Regions from separate parts of the Methylobacterium sp. XJLW genome, predicted to be linked through region 2. Evidence: predicted binding sites of a transcription regulator. Region 2 holds the regulator's gene; each other region holds the start of a gene.
The links. The regulator LexA, encoded in region 2, represses DNA repair genes until DNA is damaged. The targets are predictions, from matches to a motif close to TGTTCNNNNTGTGTTCNG.
Positions count from the first base shown of each region.

Region 1: a site for LexA is predicted at 2,565-2,582, ahead of A3862_RS05225 (type IA DNA topoisomerase). Genes of this name have one in related genera too.
Region 3: a site for LexA is predicted at 1,742-1,759, ahead of A3862_RS13365 (PA0069 family radical SAM protein). Genes of this name have one in related genera too.

Region 1 covers NZ_CP016429.1:1,123,896-1,128,010, reverse strand. The annotation lists gene A3862_RS05225 (type IA DNA topoisomerase) at 151-2,535, opposite strand; partial or broken gene A3862_RS05215 (DUF4113 domain-containing protein) at 3,459-3,965, shown strand; gene A3862_RS05210 (DUF1330 domain-containing protein) at 4,104-4,115, shown strand, end outside.
Region 2 covers NZ_CP016429.1:4,607,775-4,611,889, forward strand. The annotation lists gene A3862_RS21325 (vWA domain-containing protein) at 1-571, opposite strand, end outside; partial or broken gene A3862_RS21330 (ComEC/Rec2 family competence protein) at 824-2,257, shown strand; gene lexA (transcriptional repressor LexA) at 2,251-2,988, opposite strand; gene A3862_RS21340 (hypothetical protein) at 3,239-3,685, shown strand; gene A3862_RS21345 (hypothetical protein) at 3,704-3,919, opposite strand; gene A3862_RS21350 (NRAMP family divalent metal transporter) at 4,000-4,115, shown strand, end outside.
Region 3 covers NZ_CP016429.1:2,876,708-2,880,822, reverse strand. The annotation lists gene A3862_RS13370 (methyl-accepting chemotaxis protein) at 1-237, opposite strand, end outside; gene A3862_RS13365 (PA0069 family radical SAM protein) at 598-1,713, opposite strand; gene A3862_RS13360 (hypothetical protein) at 1,871-2,401, shown strand; gene A3862_RS13355 (amino acid permease) at 2,536-3,984, shown strand; gene moaB (molybdenum cofactor biosynthesis protein B) at 4,070-4,115, opposite strand, start outside.

The DNA.
Region 1 (4,115 bases), 3.0 Mb from region 2:
TTGCGCAACTTCTGATTGAATCCAAGGGTATTGTTTGCGGAGGCTTAACGCAGGGCTTCTGATCGAGTTCGGTTGGGGGCGGCGGCAGTTGCCGTGATGGCGGCCATCCTTGATGCGGCTCGCACCCGGGCTCCGGTCGGATGAACGCCCTCAGGCTCGACGTCGTGGTGCTGGCTGTCGCGACGCCGGTGCCGCCCTGCCACGCCGCTTGCCTCGCCCGGCAGGCTCCCTGGCTTTGGCTGCGCCGGAACTCGGCGTCTCCGCTCCACGCTGCGGCCGAGCGGCGTGCGCGTCGAGGAAGCGCCAGCATGCGTCGAAGTCGGTCTCAGCCTCCGGCGGACAGGTGATGCCACGCTGCTGGGCCAGATTGTGTGCGTACTTGAGCATTGCCGCGCTCGGAGTCCCGCGGTCGCGGGATTGATCGGCGTCGCCCTCCTGAGGTACGCGTGGCCCGGCGTGGGTGTCGAGAAAAGCCCGGCACACGCTGATGCTGCTCTTGCAGCCACGCGGCAGCTTCACGCCCTTTCTCTCAGCTAAGCTCGCCGCAAACGACACCATGGCCGGCGTCGGCGGCCGGTTGTCGGCCTGACCGGGCGGGATCAGGCTCGGATCGAGGCTGACGACCGGTGAGTTCGCGATCGCGGCGATCAGCTCATCCAGGCGCGTGCGCGTGCGCTGCCGGAAGGCGTTCGCGCGCTCGACGGCCTCGGCACGCGTGGCCGCACGACCGATCTCGGCCAGTTCCGCTTCGAACAGGGCGCGTCCGACCGGGTCGCCGTAGGTCGGAAACACGCGCCGCACCGCCGTCATGAAGGCCAGCCCGACCTCGGTCACCTCAATGGCCGGGTCCTTGCCGTTGGCCAGGGTGATGTAGCGGCTCTTCAGAAGCTTGGGCAGGATCGTGTCGCGGGTGGCGGCCGTGCCGAGGCCCTTGGGTTCGTTCGGATTGACTGGGTTCTCCAGGGCGCGCTTGACCGCCGGATCATCGACCTGGTCGATCAGCCGACCCATCACCACCGGCAACTCGCCTCGGGTGATCCGACGCGGCGGCTCGGTCATCGCGGTGGCGACATCCGCGCCCGCAGCCGATGCGCCCTCTCCGTCGTCCACGAGCGGCAGGCGCGCGGACGTGGCCTCCGCCTCGCGCTTGGCCTTGCCGGGCACGACGTCCGCTTCGAGTTCAGCCTCGCTGCCGTAGACCGCACGCCACCCAGGGGCACGGATGACGCTGCCCGACACGGCAAACCGCTTCGCGCCCAGCGGCGTCCCGACCTCGGCCGTGACGCTCGTGCGTGCGTCGATGCCGTCAGGCAGGTGGGCGGCGAGAAAGGCTTTCGCGACGAGCTCCCACAACCGGAACTGGTCGACCGAGAGGCGGCCACGCTCCGGCACCTTGCGCAGGGGCACGATGGCGTGGTGCTCGCCCGGGTCCTTGACGTAGTGCCCCTTCGCCCCGCGTCGGATCAGGGGCAGTTCGCCCGCCGGGACGACATCGCGCACATCGGTCAGCACGGTCGCGATGGCGGTGACGATCGCGGCGGCATCACCCGCCTGCCCCTCCGGCAGGTACTCGGACTCGGTGCGCGGGTAGCTGAAGTAGCCCTGATCGTACAGCTCCTGGGCGAGCCCGGCCGTGTGCTGCGGGTCCCAGCCGAACCGCTTGGCGCAGCGCCGTGCCAGCGTATCCTTCGAGAACAGCCGGGGCGGTGCACGGCGCACGTCCTTGTGTTCGACCGCCAGGGGACCTGACCACGTCGCGGCGGCCGTCCGGATCGTCTCGGCGGCCGCCGCGTCGAAGATCCGCTCTTTGGGTGCATGCCATAGGGTCAGCGCGGCACCGGATTGCGTGCCGAGGTGCAGGGCGACCTTGAAGAAGTCCCGCGGCACGAAGGAGCGAATGCGCTCCTCCAGATCGGCCAGGATGGCGAGGGTCGGCGTCTGCACGCCGCCGAAGCGCCAGGGTTCCCGGAACGCGGGCGGGCGCAGGCGCAGCGAGATGGCCCGCGTGCCGTTCAGGCCGAGGTGATAATCCTCGTACTGCCTGCACAGCGCTTCGAGGTAGGCGGCATAGTCGCGCTCGCCTGAGCCCGGCTCCTTGGCCAGGGCCGCGAAGGCGCGGCGTATCGAGACCTCGTCGAGCGCGCCGAGCTTGAGCCGGTCGACCCGGCCGCGCCAGCCGAGGTGCTCCAGCACCTCCCAGGCGATCATCGAGCCCTCGCGCCCGGGATCGGTCGCGATGATCACGCGCTCGACGCCGCTCAGCGCCTGCCGGATGGCGGCGATCTTCGGCTCGTGCGACTGGCCGGACCGGTTGGTGCCGCAGCTGACCGGGATCGTGGCGAGCTTGATGGGCAGCGCGTCGAAGCGCCAGGGCTTCCACTCGGGCCGGATGCTGCCCGGCTCCTCGGCCGACAGCAGGTGCCCCTCGGCGGCCACGCAGACGGTGTTCGGTGAGCGGAAGAAGCGCTGCAGCTGCCGCATCGCCGAGGGTTTCTCGAAGAAGAACAGCGTGCGGCCCGAACTAGGAGGAGACATGTCGTTGGCCGCTCAGGCGCTCACAAGCATGTTCGTATTTTGTTCTAAATCGACCAAACATGCAATCGCGGTGATCATGAGCAGACGGTTTCGACCCCTCCCAGGGTCGCTGCGGTATCACGGATCAAGGCGTAAGGACCTCAACCGGCTGGCTTCACCTCAGGCTGATTGAGAGGATCAGCCAAGCAGAAAGAGGCGGGCACGCGGCGAGGTTGGAAAACGCACGCGGAGCAGGTCGTGCTGAAGCTGCGCTATATCGAGTTGCAGATGGCCCACGGCAAGAGTTTGGCGCTGGCGTGCAACGGGGTGGAGATTTTCGAGTAGAGCTACTGCGGGATCGTTGGTCAGCACCGTGGCGCGCAACGCTACAGGCTGACCGCACTCAGGGCGACACCCTCGGTGATGATGTCCGCTTTCCGCGGTTGTCAATTCCGGAGGGGACGACTGGGATGGGCGCGAAGCAGAACGTCCGGTTATGCGCGCTATGGCGATCCATCGTGGCGGAATCTGGCCGGAAGCTGCTGGTCCGCTTTGGGGGCCGGGTCGTGGGTAAGCGGACGTTTGGCGCGGCTCAGCTGAATGCCTTAGATTGACCGATTGTGTTGAAAAACTCAGAGGCGACGCCTGCTAACTCGTTCTGAGGCTCACCACAGGGGAGGTTTTTCTCTTTTCGTCGCCTTGCACTCCGATATTGATCGAGATACGCGAGGTCACCGAATAATCTTTCTCCGGATGGAGCGGTGTGGTGCACTGCTTCGGTTGCATCCCGAGTTTTTCAACACAATCGAACCCTTGCGAACCTTCCGCTCTGCCTACCCGGATGTCTGCTCGGAGGGCAGAAACGGACCTGAAAGTGGCCGCCGCAACATCGGCATGTCCTGCCTCATCATCCGACGCGGTGGCCCAGAGCGAACGTCATCGTATCTGCCTCCGATAAAGTCGCCTCGGTTGCGACGACCCACGCTACCCGCCTCGGGGGGAAGCTCCGGCGCGAGGGGCTCGTTACCGACCGCGTCATGGTCTTCTTCCATACCTCAGAGCACGATCGCGACCGGCCGCAGCGCTCGGTCGCGATCGTGGTGAGTTTGCCCGAGGCCTCGAACGATACGCTGGTGCTACTGAAGGCATCGACGCACGGCGTGCGCAAGGTTTGAAGTGACAGCTACCGTTATTCCAATGCCGGGTGGTCACGTCCGACCTCGTGCCCCTGGCCGCGTCGCAACGCGCCTTACCCGGCTTCGGCCAGCTAGACCGGGAGCGCGGCGCTGATGGCGGCGCTCGATGCCTGCATCGGCCGGTTCGGTCGCGGGGCCCCGGTCCCGGCGGCTGCAGGGTTTCCCGAGAGGCGCGACTGGTCGACGAAGTTCGAGATGCGCTCGCCTCGTTACACCACGCGCCTTGCCGAGGTGCCCGTGATCGCGGCCGCCTGAGCGGGCGCGCCGTCGTACGACGAGCCGGCACATGCCGGGACGCGACGGGCATCGCCGTCTCGCCCGCTCGACGCTATCCTGCCTCCCGAGACATGCGGCAGTCCGCCTGCACGGGAGCGGCGGCCAGGGAGAGGGCTCATGCCGAACGGT
Region 2 (4,115 bases):
AGAGCTCCCGGAAGCGGAGGCCGCTCAACTTGAGCGGCTGGCGGCTGGAGATGCTCGCGAGGACGTCCATGTTCGCCCCCTCCAAGCCAACGGCGAAGAACGAGAAGGCCTTCGTCTCCTCGCCCTCGCGAACGAGTTGCGCGGCGCGGGAGTAACTGTCGGTCGGCCCGCCATCGGTGAACAGGAACACCCAGGGGCGATAGTAGGAGATGCCGTTGGCCCGGTATGCGTCCTTGCGCCGACGGATCATCTCGACGCCGCGTTCGATGGCCGCGCCCATCGGCGTGTCGCCGGTCGTTTCCAGGTTGGGCGGGGTGAACATGTCCGGCGTCTGGAATTCGCTCAGGACCGAGACGGGCCCGAAGGTCACCACCGCGATCTCGACCCGCTTCATCGCCAGTGTGTCGGCGGCCAGCTCATCCTTGAACGCCACGAGACCGTTGTTAAGCTCAGCGATGGGCCGGCCGCGCATCGAATGAGACGTGTCCAGCAGGAGTAGGCATGGGCAACGCGGCTCGGGGTTGTCGGCGAACTCCTCCGCACCGAATGGGACTTGGTCGAACTCGGACATGCCAATCCTCCGCCGCAACAGAGCAAGCGGCATAATCCTAGGTGGTACGCAATCCTCGCGGCCATGCAAGGGGTGACTTGACTGGCGACGGCCGCGGCGGAACTCCGACACCCACTTAGCTCTGCCGTCCAAGGCGTAACGTCCACGCTGGCAGGAGCACTGCCGGACAACCTGAAGGCCGGTTGGCTGAAGCGGTGGCGCCCAGCGGATGTCGACGGAGCGGTCGCTTACCCGCCGGCCAACCTTCCCAACAGGGTGTCGATCTCGGGCCTCCACATGGTGCTGGCCGCCGGCGTGGTGTTCTGGCTGGTGCGGGCGCTCCTCGCGCTGGTCCCCCATTGCGCGCTCCTCTGGCCGATCAAGAAGATCGCGGCCGGCTTCGCCATGGTCGGCGTCACCGCCTACTGCGCCTTTTCGGGCTGGGACATCGCCGCCGAACGCTCGCTGATCATGACCCTGATCATGCTGGGCGCGATCCTGGTGGACCGGCCCGCCCTGTCGATGCGCAACCTCGCCCTCGCGGCGCTGATCGCCCTGGCCCGGGAGCCGGAGGGCCTGCTCGGCCCGAGCTTCCAGATGTCCTTCGGCGCCGTGGCCGGGCTGATCGCCTGCGCACGGCTGATCGACGGGCGGCTGTTCGTGCGCCCCGGGGCGGGCCGGCTCGGTCGGCTCGTCGGCAGCGGCCTCTCGGCGGTCACCGGGACCCTGGCCACGACCCTGGTGGCGCAGGTCGCGACCGCGCCCTTCGCCACCTACCATTTCCAGACGATCCAGCCCTTCGGCCTCGTCGGCAACGCCCTGACCCTGCCGCTCGTCTCCCTCGTGGTGATGCCCTCCGCGGTGATCGGGATCCTCGCCTATCCCTTCGCCCTCGACCGCCCGATCTGGTGGCTGATGGGTCAGGCGGTGGGGGGCATGCTCGCCGTCTCCCATTGGATCGCCGGGTTCGAGCGGGCCATCGTGGTCGTACCGGCCTTCGGCACCGCGGCGCTGTTCCTGCTGACCGCGGGCCTGCTGCTCGCGACGTTACCGGCCTCCCGCCTGCGCTGGCTCGCCGTGCCGCCGATCCTGCTCGGACTCGTCGTCGCGGCCCGACCCGACCGCTACGACCTCTATGTCGATCGGCAGGGTGCGGGGGCCGCGGTGCGGGGGCCGGACGGACGGCTCGCGGCCCTCGGCAGCCCGTCCGGCTTCGTCCTCGAACAATGGCTGAAGGCGGACGGCGACGGACGGGGAGCCGGGGCACTGATCGTCCGATCGGGCAGCGGCCGCTGTGATCGGCTCGGATGCACCGCGCGCCTGCCGGACGGACGGGCGGTCGCCCTGGTCCGGGACCGGCGGGCCTTCCCGGAGGATTGCGCCCGCGCCGCGGTGCTGATCACGGGCCTCGTGGCCCCACCGACCTGCACCGGCCCCCTGGTGATCGACCGGCGCGTCCTGGCCGCCCAGGGCGCCGTCGCCCTCAGGTCCGATGGCGAGAGCTTCGTCGCCCATCACGCCCGGGCCGATGGCCGCGCCGTGCCCTGGCGACCACGCTCGGGACACGGGCCGGGACCGCCACAATTGGTCACCGCGCCCTCCGCGGAGGCCCGCGCCTCTGACGACGGGGCGACAACGCCTCCGGAAACCGATGCGTCGGGCGGGGACTTCGCCCCCGGCGACGCGCCGGCCGAGCCGCTTCAGTAGCGGCGGACGAGGCTGACGAGGCGGCCCTGGATCCGGACCCGGTCGGGCCCGAGGACGCGCGTCTCGTAGGCCGGGTTGGCGGCCTCCAGGGCGATCGAGGAGCCGCGGCGGCGCAGACGCTTGAGCGTCGCCTCCTCGTCGTCGATCAGCGCCACGATGATGTCGCCGGTATTGGCCGTGTCCTGCTTGCGGATCACCACGAGGTCGCCGTCGAGGATGCCGGCCTCGACCATCGAGTCGCCGCGCACCTCCAGGGCGTAGTGCTCGCCGCCGGCCACGAAATCCGGCGACAGGGTGATGGCATGGCTTTGGTTCTGGATCGCCGAGACCGGCGTACCGGCGGCGATCCGGCCCATCACCGGGATCGAAATGGCACGACCGGCGTCATCGATCATCCGCGTGCTGGCCGGGGCCGGCGGCTGCTTGGACTTGCCGCCCTCGACCACGCTCGGGGTGAAACGGCGCGGCTCGGCCGGGGCCGAAGATGGGGCCGAAGATGGGACCGTCTGGCTCAGGCTCTCGGGAATGCGGATCACCTCGATGGCGCGCGCCCGATTCGGCAGGCGCCGGAGGAAGCCGCGCTCCTCCAGGGCCGTGATCAGCCGGTGGATGCCGGATTTCGACTTGAGGTCGAGGGCGTCCTTCATCTCGTCGAAGGACGGCGGGACGCCGCATTCCTGCATCCGGCTCTGGATGAAACGCAGGAGGTCCAGCTGCTTGCGCGTGAGCATCGAAGGGGGACTCGCGGCTTGGCAGACCGCCCCGTGACGGTCTCTGAAACAAATCACGAACAGGTTAAACGTTCCGCAAGTGTTCCGCAAGGGCGGCACCGCTACGCTTGGCGCGTCGCTCCGCGCTCGCGGGAGCAAGGTCGAGAAACGCATTGACGGCGCAAGCGGAGCCGTTTCAATGCACCGCGGCGCCCCGCCGGGAAGGCGGCGGATCCGGGCCGCGGGCTGGGACCCTCTTGGGATGACGAGGATGCGACGACCCGCAGCTCTGCTGCCCCTCGGCCTCGCCGCCCTCGGCCTCGCCGGCTGCACCACCGGGTTCTCCTACATCTCGCGGAACTACGTGGCGCTCACCCCCCAGGTGGTGACGATCGGCTGCAAGGAGCCCTACGAGGTCTACGACAACCGGCAGATGCGCCGGATGCTGATCGTCTCGAACGCCCTGCGCGAATATACCGGCTGCAACCTGAGCGAGGCCCGGATCGATCCGGAGCCGAACGCCACCCGGGTGAAGCGCTTCCGCACCGCCGCCCGGGCCTATCTCGACGAGACCGTGCGCGAGGATTGCCGGATCACCGGCGAGACCGTGTTCGATCCGCTGAAGACCGAGTTCGCCTACGCCTGCGACACGCCGATCGAGAAGCGCGGCACCGTGGTCCCCCGCCTGCCGGGCCGCAATCCCGGTCTCGCCCGCTGACCGACCGGCGGCGCGCCGTCAGGCGCCCGGCTTCGGGAAGGTCCGTTCCGCCGCGTCGCCGGCGGCGGCGAGCAGGGCGCGGGCGAAGGCCCGGGCTTCCGCCCGGTCGAGAACGATCGCGGCGGTGACCGGCGCGCCGCCGAGGTCGGCCAGGGCGAGTTCCAGGCGCACCCCGTCGGGCACGGCGGTCGCCTGCAGGCTCCAGCCGGAGCCCCGATCCGTGCTCTCCGCCATCACATGTCCCTCCCGCCTGCCCCGGGAAAACGCCGCAGGCGCCCGCCGGAACCGGCCGTGCGCGGGACTGTTCCCGAGCCGTGCCCAGCGCTTCCCTGCCTCGCCTGTCCGCTTACCTCAAGGCCGCAGGCCCCGGACTCGTGGTGATGCTGGCCGATACGGATGTCGGAAGCCTCATCACGGCGGCCCAGAGCGG
Region 3 (4,115 bases), 1.7 Mb from region 2:
GTCCATCAGGGTCTGCCGCTCGGACAGCTGATCCGCCCTGTCGGCCACCGAGATCGGACCCTCGACGGCCAGGACCTTCTGAACGATGCCCCGCGCCATGCGGGTCGCGATCACCGACCGGAGCAGCGTGCGGCTGACCCGCGTGAGCGTGACGACGCGCTGCCCCTCTCGCGCGTGCTCCACAGCGCTCAGGAGCGTGTCTGTACGCACGGCAAGCAGCATTACTCCCATACTCATCAATACTAATCCGATAATCGATCCTATTGAAAATCTGAAATATCGAGACAAAACGTAAGTCCTTCTCAATACAAACCTAGAAAACGACTTCATAGAGGACAAAAGATCTTTGCTGTCAACCTCGAATTCAAGACTCAATCGAAATATGTATTTTGGCAATTAAGATTAAACCTAGAGTCAACAAGCCGAGTATTCGCGCAATCGAAGTCCCGATTGACGCGACGAGTGCGGTACGTCGCCATTTCCAGCGGAATTGGAGATGGATGATCGATAAGCTGCTGCACCGACGGCGGATTCATCTGGCCCGGCAGGCGCTCCGCTCATACGATCCTGGCCAGCCGGGCTCGACGCCGCGCCGTCTCAGAACAGCGACAACTGTGCCCCCGGTCTGCGGAAGAACTCCCGGTTCAGCGCCATCCGCCCGAAGGCGAAGCCGAGTCGCGTGCCGGCGAGCCGGACCCGCTGGCCGATCATCGCCGCGTAGGCCCCCTCCCCGCGGAAGCGGTGGCCGAAGCGCGGGTCGTTCTCGCGCCCGCCCCGGGCTTCCCGCAGGAGCGCGAAGGCCCGCGCCCTGCGCTCCGGATAGTGCTCGGCGAACCAGTCGGCCACGAGGTCGGCGACTTCGCCGGGGAGGCGCAGCAGCGCGTGGCCGATGCGACTCGCCCCGTGCGCACGCGCCTCGGCCAGGATCGATTCGATCTCGTGATCGGTCAGGCCGGGAATGATCGGCGAGACGTTGACCATGACGGGCACCCCCGCCGCGCTCAGCGCGCGCATCGCCGCGAGCCGCTTGTCCGGCCGCGGCGCCCGCGGGTCGAGGCGGCGGGCGAGGTCCGGATCCAGCGTCGGCAACGAGATCGCCGCCAGCACGAGATTGTCCGCCGCCATCGCCGCCAGGATATCGAGGTCGCGCAGCACGAGGTCCGACTTGGTGGTGATGCTGACGGGATGTCGGGCGTCCCGCAGCACCTCCAGCACCGCGCGGGTGATCCGGTGCGCGCGCTCGACGGGCTGGTAGGGATCTGTGGCGGTGCCGAGGACGATCGTTTCGGGCCGGTAGCCCGGCGCGGCCATCTCGCGGGCCAGCAGCCTTGCGGCGTCCGGCTTGGTGAAGATCCGCGACTCGAAGTCGAGCCCCGGCGACAGGCCGAGCCAGGCATGGGTGGGGCGCGCGTAGCAGTAGATGCAGCCGTGCTCGCAGCCCCGATAAGGGTTGATCGACCGGTCGAAGGGGATGTCGGGCGAGCTGTTGCGGGCGATGATCCGCGTGGAGCGCTCCGGGGTGACCTGCGTGCGCAGGGGCGCCGGCGCGTCCGCCATCCCGGTCTCCTCGTGGAACGTCTCCCGCCGGGCCGGCTCGTGGCGGCCGGTGGGATTGGCCGTGGCACCACGCCCGCGCCGAGCATCCCGCGGCACACCGCTCGGGCCGAGTCGCTGGGCGGGCCGGCCCGAGACGTCATCGGGTATCGACACCATGGCGACTCGTGTCCTGCCCGATCCCGCTCGGAACATAGAGCGAACAACCGTCGGCCGAACGCCTCTTTTTCAGGCAGACACAGCTTTGTCGCCTGTCCGGACAGCGACACGGCCGCCCGACGGCGGCCGGGCGGTTTACGGCGGCGCAGAATCGTCTATGCGCGCGCTCATGCTCTCCGCCGTGACCTATCTGGCCGACCCGGCCGATCCGGACGCGATCGATCGCCTGGCCGACACGCTCAGCGTGCTGGTCTCCGGCGTGGCCGGCGGCCTCATCGGCGACGCGGTGATCGTTTCGGGCAGCGAGAGTGAAGCCGTGGCGGCCGTCGCGGAGGCCACGGGCGCGACGCTCGTGCTGCACCGGGGCGGCAATCCCTACGCCGCGGGCGCTGCCGCGGCCCGCCGGGACTGGATCCTGTGCCTTGAGGCCGGGGACGTTCCGGCCGAGGGCTGGATCCGCACCCTCGACCGCTTCGTCGGGACGGCGCGGCCGGAGACGGCCCTCGGCCGCCTGCACCGTACGGCCGCGGGCTGGCTCGAACGGCTCGTGGGCCGGTTGGAGAGCGTGATGGGCGCCCGGCAGGCCCGGGCCGGGGACGTCGTCCGGCGCGAGGCCCTGCGGAGCGGCGGCCCGTTCGCGGCGCGCCTCAAGGTCCGGCCCTTGATCGCCCGGATCGAACGCGCCTGACCGGCAGAATCTTGCGCCGGCCCTCGTTGTTGTCGGTCAGTCCGCCTCTACAACACTTGAAGCGCGGCAGAAATTTCGCCGACTCTACATCTGTGGAAGCGGGCTGACCCGGCTCGATCTGGAAGGATGGTGCAATGGAATCGTCGGGCCTGATGGGGCGCAAATCGGTCGACGACATCGTCGAGAGCGGCGAGGGCGAGCAGCAGCTCTCGAAGTCGCTCGGCGCCCTCTCGATCACCGCGATGGGCATCGGGGCGATCATCGGCGCCGGCATCTTCGTTCTCACCGGCACGGCGGCGGCCCAGTATGCCGGACCGGGGATCATGCTGTCCTTCGTGCTCGGCGGCATCGCCTGCGCCTTCGTCGGCCTGTGCTATTCCGAGATGGCCGCGCTGATCCCGGTGGCGGGGTCGAGCTACACCTACACCTACGCGACGCTGGGCGAGTTCTTCGCGTGGCTCATCGGCTGGGACCTGATCCTCGAATACGCCATGGGTGCCGCCACCGTAGCGGTGGGCTGGTCGGGCTACGTCATCAGCATCCTGAAGACCGTCGGGATCGTGATCCCGGCCCAGTTCGCGAACGCGCCCGGCACGCCGATCGACGGCGGCGGGACGGCTCTGTTCAACCTGCCGGCGGTGCTGATCGTGGCGCTGATCACGATTTTGCTGATGCGCGGGACCAAGGAATCGGCGCGCTTCAACAACATCATGGTCGCGGTGAAGCTCACCGTGGTGGTGGCCTTCATCGCACTGGGCTGGGGCCACGTCGACACCGCGAACTGGAGCCCGCTGATCCCCGACAACGACGGCACCTTCGGGCATTTCGGCGCCAGCGGCATCCTGCGCGGCGCCGGCGTGGTGTTCTTCGCCTTCATCGGCTTCGACGCGGTCTCCACCGCCGCCCAGGAGGCGCGCAAGCCCCAGAAGGACATGCCCATCGGCATCCTGGGCTCGCTGGCGGTCTGCACGATCCTGTACGTGCTCGTCGCCGCCGTGCTCACCGGCCTCGTCCCCTACAAGGAGCTGAACGTCCCCGACCCGATCGCCAAGGGCGTCGACGTGATCGGCATCGGCTGGTTCGCCCTCCTGATCAAGCTCGGGGCGCTGACCGGGCTCACGACGGTGATCCTCGTCCTGCTCTACGGCCAGAGCCGGATCTTCTTCACCATGGCCCAGGACGGCCTGCTGCCGAAGATGTTCTCCCACGTCCATCCGACCTATCAGACGCCGTATCGCAGCCAGGCGCTGATCGGGGCCGTGGTCGCCGTGGTGGCGGCCCTGGTGCCGATCCACATCCTCGGGGAGATGGTGAGCATCGGCACGCTCGCCGCCTTCATCCTCGTCTGCGGCTCGGTGCTCTACCTGCGGCGGACCGAGCGCCACATGAAGCGGCCGTTCCGGGCCCCCGCCGTGCCGGTCGTGCCGATCCTCGGCATCCTGTTCTGCCTGCTCCTGATGATCGGCCTGCCCCTCGACACGTGGCTGCGGCTGGTGATCTGGATGGCGATCGGCCTCGTCGTGTACTTCTTCTACGGCCGCAAGCACTCGGTCCTGCGCCGGAAGGAGGGGAACGCGGCGTAGGGCAGACGGACCGGCCCCTCACGATCCCCCATGACGATCCCGTCATTCCGGGCCGCCGCGGGCGGGCCCGGACTGAGGCTCATGCTCACACCGCGATGCTGGCCCCGCGCCGCAGGTGCTCGTCGAGACGC